DNA from 2 places in the Corynebacterium genitalium ATCC 33030 genome. Region 1 is predicted to be linked to the other one. Evidence: riboswitches for the same ligand, from Rfam matches in the RefSeq annotation. Region 1 holds a riboswitch; the other holds the start of a gene.

Region 1 (3,435 bases):
GGACGCGGCGTGGCCGGCAATGACCTCGCGCTGCTCCCACCCGGCGGTGACCACCCGGCTGGGCGCCGGGAGGATCTGCGGGCGGACCCCGGTCAGGCGCACGGCAGCCTCCCACACCGCAATGAGGGCGGTGAGGAAGACGACCGGCGTGACGACGCTAATCCGCGAGGTATTCATTGGTGAAGTAGGTCGACCAGTCCGGGTCCTCGGTCAGCGGCTTGTTGTTGGCATCCACAAGCAGGCCCTGCTCCCCCAGGAACGTGCCCAGCTCAGCCCAGTGCTCCTCGGTTTGGCGGCCGAACTTGCCGCCCTCATCGAGCATGTACTTCTCGGCGAGCATGCGCTGGCTGCGCTTGAGGAAGTCCACGTCCGTCAGCAGGTCCGAGTTCTCCTCGTGCAGGATCTGGGCTGCAGCATCCGGGTCATCGACCGAGTCTTGGTAGCCGCGCTGGAGTGCCTGGACGAACTTCTTCGCCTGCTCCGGGTTCTTCTCCAGCCAGGTGCCGTTGCCCAGGATGATCACGTTGTAGCAGTCCGGGAAGCCGTAGTCGGTGTAGGCGAAGTTCTTCAGCTCGACGCCGCGATCTGCGGCCTCAATGCCCTCCCAGGCGACGAAGGGGACGGTAAAGTCCACGTCGCCGTTGTACAGCGCCTCATACGCGCTGGTGCCCAGGGTGACGGTCTCGATGTCGCCCTTGCCGCCGGCGGCCTGGATGACGCCGCGCATGGTGGCTTCCTCCGACGGGTTAGCGAAGCCGCCGTAGGTCAGGCCGTCCAGGTCAGCCGGGCTCTTGATCTCGTCGCGGTCCGCCAAAACGGAGACCTCAGTGGACCAGGTCTGCTGGACCGCGAGGACCGAGCGCACGTCTGCCCCAGCAGCCATAGTGATCGTAGCGGTGTCCTGGAAGCTCACGCCGAACTCCGCCTGCCCGGCATCGACCATGAGATCCGGGTTGGAGTCGTTGTACGGCAGAACCTCCACATCCAAACCGGCGTCTTTGAAGTAGCCCTTGTTGATGGCCACGTACAGGCCAGTGTGGTTCGTGTTCGGCGTCCAGTCCAGCGCGATGCGGATCTTGTCGCCGCCAGCGCCGCCGGCACCACCGCCTGCCTGGTCTGCACTGTCCGCGCATGCGGTGAGCATGAACACTCCCGCCAACGCAGCCATGAACACTGCGAGCTTTTTGGAGATCTTCATTGTCCTCGGGCCTTTCTTTCCTCCTGGCGAAAGGCCCACGGGTGCACGCGCACTGGTGCGCAGGAGCGTCCCCGTGACAATCCCTCCGCCAGTCCAAACTGGATCAGGTTCAACGGGTCTTATCTCAGCCCCCAGAGGGCACCCCGTGTCACGTGTCTCTTTTTATACCAGCCGGGAGTGACCGCCGAGGGAGAATCGTTGAAAACATCCCCAGGGAAGGCGAAAGGCGGCCACCGAAAAGGGTGACCGCCTTAGCGTTATCTTCGGTTACTCGGAGCCGGGCGCTGCTGGCTCAGCCTCCGGCGCAGGGATCGTGCCCGCGCTGGAACCGGAGCTGCCCCGGTCGGAAGAACCTGAGGAACCGGAGGATCCAGACGATACTTTTGCACAATCGGTACGTAACTACTAGCTCGGTTTACGTGTATAAACAGGTGACGCTACGGAACCGGGTGAAGCTTAGAACGGGCTTAAGCATTCACCAGTTTTTCGGCTAAAACCTCAGGCGGTATCGGGACGGTAACTGCCTTCAGCGACGGGGTTTCGTGGGACTAGATTTGCTGCGCGACGAACTCCTCGAAACGGTCCGCCACGATTCCCGGCTCACGAGCCCAGCGGTTGTGGCCCAGTCGGCCGGGAAGCTCCTCGGCCTTGCGTGGCGCTTTCTCTAGGTGCTCGAGAAGGTACTCGCAGGATTCAAGGGTGCACTCGGAATCGTTCGCAAACCGGGTCAGCAGCACCGGAACGCGGACGTTCTTGATCTCCTCGGCGTAGTTGATGTCCTGGCCCTGGAGATCTGCGATGGTGTTCATGCGGCTGAAGCGCGACCACTCGTAGACGTGCCGGCCGGACTGGCGGCCGTAACCGGCGATGTCCAATGCGCCGCCCGGCCACACGCCGCGCAGCTTGGCCACCTGGCCCATCATCTGCCCGCCAAGCAGAGCGCGCACGTGGTCCTTCCCGGTGAAACCGCGGTGGTAGGGGCTGCCGGAACCGACTCCCATCAGACCCTGGACGTTGAGCTCTTTAGCCTCCGGCCGTGCCAGGAACATCGAGCCCACCTGGCCGCCCATGGAGTGTGTCAGCAAATAAGTGGGATGGTTGGGCTGAAGCGAGAGCTCCTTCTTCGCCGCCTTGATGCCCTCCGGGTAATCCTCCGATGCCAAGTTGTGGTAGCCCCACTGGTTATCCGGCATCGCTTTCGTGGTGTTCGTGCCCTGGCCGCGCAACTCACCGATAGCCACGTAGTACCCGCGCGACGCCAGTTCCTTCGCCAACGGACGGTAATACCGCGCACCCATGCCGAACCCGGGCCACATCATCACCAGCGGCGCGCCGGCGCGCGGCTCTTTCGGCTCGAAACAATAAACCGTGCTCACAGAGTGATCCGGCAGGTACGACAAGGTGTAATGCTCATCCACGGACGTCATGCAGGCTATTGTGCCAGCACTGGCGGGGAGAGCGCCCAAGTTTGAGGGGAAAACCTCCTAAACGTCGAGAAAGCGCACGTCCTTCGCCTTGCGGGTAATGAAGGACCGGCGGGCAGCGACATCATCGCCCATGAGGATAGAGAAGAGTTCGTCGGCGCGCTGGGCATCCTCAAGCTCGACGCGGCGCAAGATGCGGTTCTCCGGATCGAGGGTGGTCTCCCACAGCTCGCCCGGGTTCATCTCGCCGAGACCCTTGTAGCGCTGAATACCGTCGTCGGTGTTGATCTTGCGGCCCTCGTTGAGGCCCTCTTCCAGCTCAGCGTCGCGCTCCGCATCGGAGTAGGCGTAACCCGGCTCGCCCTTATGCCACTTCAGCTTGTACAGCGGCGGGTTGGCCAAAAACACGTGGCCATCGCCGATGAGCTCCGGCATGAGGCGGTAGAGCAGCGTGAGCAGCAACGTCGCAATGTGCTGGCCGTCCACATCGGCGTCGGCCATGAGCACGATCTTGTGGTAGCGCAGCTTGGAGATGTCGAATTCGTCGTTGATGCCCGTGCCCAGCGCCGTGATGATCGCCTGGACCTCATTGTTGCTCAGCACGCGGTCAAGGCGCGCCTTCTCCACATTCAGAATCTTGCCGCGCAGAGGGAGAATGGCCTGGTACATCGAGTCGCGGCCCTGCTTGGCCGAACCGCCCGCGGAGTCGCCCTCCACGATGAACAGCTCGGACGCTACCGGATCCTTGGAGCGGCAGTCGGCGAGCTTGCCGGGCAGCCCGCCCAGATCCGTCGCAGACTTGCGGCGCACTGA
Region 2 (3,435 bases), 340 kb from region 1:
GCGGCGATTTGGGAGCCGGAAGGGTCCGAAGCGCTGCTGGACTGGCTTGGGGTGGAAGACCGCCGGAGCCGCGAAGGTGAGTTCGCTCCCGGCGCCGGCCCACTCATCTTGTTGGACCTGCCTGACTTCGACTCGGTGGAAGCCTCCAACCGTGCGATCGCGGAACGCCTTGCCGGCCAAGTCGACGTGCTGGTTTGGGTCACCGACCCCGAGAAGTACGCCGACAGCGTGATCCACGACCAATTCATCCGCCCCCACGCCGGCCACGCCGAAGTCACCCTCGCCGTACTGAACAAAGCTGACCTGCTGCATGCGGACGATGTGCCCACGGTTGCCGGGAACTTCGAGAATTTGCTTCTCGACGACGGCCTTTCCCGCATCTCCGTCATCCCCACCTCCACCCGCACCGGTGAGGGCATTGAGGCGCTGCGGGGCTCCATTTCCAAGGTTGCCCGCGCGCACACTGCTCAGGCCGCCCGCATCGAAGCTGACATTCGGGCGGTGACGGAGGACTATGCGCCGGCAAGTGGGGTGGGTGGCGTCGAAAAGCACGCGAAGCGTGCCCTTGATGCGACCTTGTCTCAAGCGGCCGGGGCGGAGCGCATCGCCTCGACCACTGCCGCCGCCTACCGCAAGCGGCTGCATGAGCGCACCGGGTGGTTGTTGACCAGCTGGATCACCAGGTTCCGCCCCGATCCTCTGCGCCGGCTCGGCCTGCGGGAGGAGTCCGATGACGTCGGCGTGCACCGCACCTCGATGCCGGAGCTGGATGCATCCGGCAAAGCAGTGGCGAACAAAGGTCTGCGTGACTATTCCGCAGCCGCCGCTGCCGGCCTGCCCCACGCGTGGTCAGCGGCGGTGGCGGACCGCACCGAGGAGATTTCCCAGTCTCTGCCGGGTGAACTGGACCGTGCCGTGGCGCGCACCCGCCTCCCCGCAGAACCGTCCCGCGGATGGTTCCTGCTCACGGTGATTCAGTGGCTGGCGCTCATCGCCGCGCTGGCTGGAGTGGTTTGGTATCTGCTCGTGGCATTCGTGCCGGGCGCGCTGATGCCGCTGCTGGGTGACGACCTCGTGCCCACCGTCGAGGGCTGGCCAGTGCCCACGCTGCTCATCATGGCTGGGCTTCTGACGGGACTCATCATCGGTCTAGTCACCACCGTCTTCGGTGGGGTGATCGGCTCCGGGGTGAAGCGTCGCACCCGGAACGCGGTGCGCAGAGAGGTAGCGGAGATCTCTCAAACAGCCGTGGTGGAGCCACTGGAGAGCATACGCGCCGATTACGACAATTTCGTCGGTACGGTGACGAGCGCTGTGAGGTAGAAGCGGCGGCCGCGCTTGGCCTCGGATGCAGAACCTTGAGCAGAGCAGAGTGCTGCAATGACCCCGAGGCCGTTGCGAAGGGTAGCCGTACCAATGGGGGCACCATCCAGCCCGGAATACTACTGGCGGTTTTCCGGAATACTGCTGATCTAAACTCGCAGGTCAAAAACGTTCGTTAATGCTTATATGCCTGAGCAGTATTCCAGCGTCCAAAGGGGGCGAGCCGCCCCCCCCAGGAATCCGCAACAGTCCGAAGCCGCGGCTCTTCAGCCGCGAGACCTGGCCTTGATACACGTCGAAGTCAGGCCTTCAATTGTTTGAAGACCCCCTGACGGACGCAAGCCTCACGTATGATCGAGGGATAAGACACGGGGTGCCCAGCCCCCGATGAGGCCGGGCTGAGATTACACCCGTTGAACCTGATCGAACTCGAATTCGCGGAGGAATTGTCTGATGGCCGAACGCACGCCCAGCGCTATCCCTAACATCCTGTCCATTGCCGGAACGGACCCGACGGGCGGTGCGGGCATCCAGGCCGATCTGAAGTCAATTGCCGCTGCGGGCGGCTACGGCATGTGCGTGGTCACTTCGCTGGTGGCGCAGAACACCCACGGTGTGCGCGATATTCACACCCCGCCGCAGGAGTTTCTCAAGGCACAGCTCGACGCGGTCTTCGACGACGTCCAGGTCGACGCGGTGAAGATCGGCATGCTGGGTGACGCCACGACCACGAAGACGGTCTCCGACTACCTCACGGAGCACCCGGTGCCCATCGTCGTGGTGGACCCGGTGATGGTGGCCACCAGCGGTGACCGCCTGCTGACTGGGGATGCGGAGGAGGCGCTGCGGCAGTTCGTGAAGGAGCACGCGACCGTGGTCACGCCCAACATTCCGGAGCTGGCGGTTCTGGCGGGCACGCAGCCTGCGGACACGCTCGAGGAAGCCATGGAGCAGGGCCGCGCCTACGCAGACGCCAGCGGCGTGAAAGTGGTGGTCAAGGGTGGCCACCTGCGCGAAGGCATGGCCTCGAACGCGCTGGTTTCTCCCGGCGGTGACACCGAGGTCGCAGAAGTCCCCCGTGTAGACACGAAGAACACGCACGGCACGGGCTGCTCCCTGTCGTCGGCCTTCGCCACGCGCATGGCTATTGACCCAGACACGGCACTCGCGTGGACGTCGAGCTGGCTGCATGAGGCGATCGCGCACGCGGACGACCTCAACGTTGGCACCGGCCACGGCCCCATCGACCACTCCCATCGCGCGCGCCGTCTCGCAGCGGCAGGCTCCACGCAGCCCTGGAAGCTTAGCGACGATTGGACCGCCCCGAACACCACCTCCTCCCCCATCCTCGAACCCAAGATCGAGGCTGCCGGCCCCTTCACCCGGGACCTCTGGGAGAAAGCAGCAGCGAAGGTGTGGCCGGAAACCCTGGACTCTCCGTTCATCCGCGCTCTGCGCGACGGCACGCTGCCGCGGGAGCAGTTCTCCTTCTATTTGGTTCAGGATGCCTACTACTTGCGGGAGTACTCGCGGGCGCTGGCGTCGTTAAGCGTGAAAGCTCCCGACGCCGAGGACCAGGTGTGGTGGTCCCAGTCCGCGACTGTCGCCATCGAGGCGGAATCCGATTTGCACCGCAGCTGGATCTCCGCGCACGAGGTCGCAGCGGACACTCCCCCGTCACCGGTGACGCTGGGGTACGTGAACATGCTCACGTCTACCGCGGCGCTGGCGGACTACGCCATCGGCGCCGCCGCGGTGCTGCCGTGCTTCTGGCTCTACGCCGAAGTGGGCATGCACCTTGCAGAGAACAACCACGATGCCCACCCCTACAACGCATGGCTGTCCATGTACGGCGGCGATGACTTCGTAGACGGTGTGCGCATGGCACTGCAGAGCGTGGAGAAGGCTCTGTCCAACGCGTCCGAGGAGCAGCGCGCGAAGGCTGCCGAAGCCTTCATGTACGCCTGCTATTACGAGCGGGAGTTCTTCGACCAGGCAACGCGCACCCAATGATCACGGTCTACGGCGAGGCACTGGTGGACCTGGTGCCCGCCGGCACGCTTCCACTCGCGCCTCTGCGGCCAGCGCTCGGCGGCGGTCCGTTCAATGTCG

Evidence for each region. Region 1 has a riboswitch for thiamine pyrophosphate ahead of HMPREF0291_RS02900 (ABC transporter substrate-binding protein). Riboswitches for the same ligand answer to the same signal wherever they lie in the genome.
Region 2: linked by a shared signal. The riboswitch ahead of HMPREF0291_RS01270 (bifunctional hydroxymethylpyrimidine kinase/phosphomethylpyrimidine kinase) and the one ahead of HMPREF0291_RS02900 (ABC transporter substrate-binding protein) in region 1 are both predicted to bind thiamine pyrophosphate.

The regions. Positions count from the first base shown of each region.
Region 1 covers NZ_CM000961.1:607,548-610,982, forward strand. The annotation lists gene HMPREF0291_RS02895 (ABC transporter permease) at 1-177, opposite strand, end outside; gene HMPREF0291_RS02900 (ABC transporter substrate-binding protein) at 158-1,198, opposite strand; TPP riboswitch at 1,261-1,354, opposite strand; gene HMPREF0291_RS02905 (alpha/beta fold hydrolase) at 1,747-2,625, opposite strand; gene gyrB (DNA topoisomerase (ATP-hydrolyzing) subunit B) at 2,683-3,435, opposite strand, start outside.
Region 2 covers NZ_CM000961.1:269,252-272,686, forward strand. The annotation lists gene HMPREF0291_RS01265 (GTPase) at 1-1,323, shown strand, start outside; TPP riboswitch at 1,683-1,787, shown strand; gene HMPREF0291_RS01270 (bifunctional hydroxymethylpyrimidine kinase/phosphomethylpyrimidine kinase) at 1,777-3,336, shown strand; gene HMPREF0291_RS12145 (hypothetical protein) at 3,333-3,435, shown strand, end outside.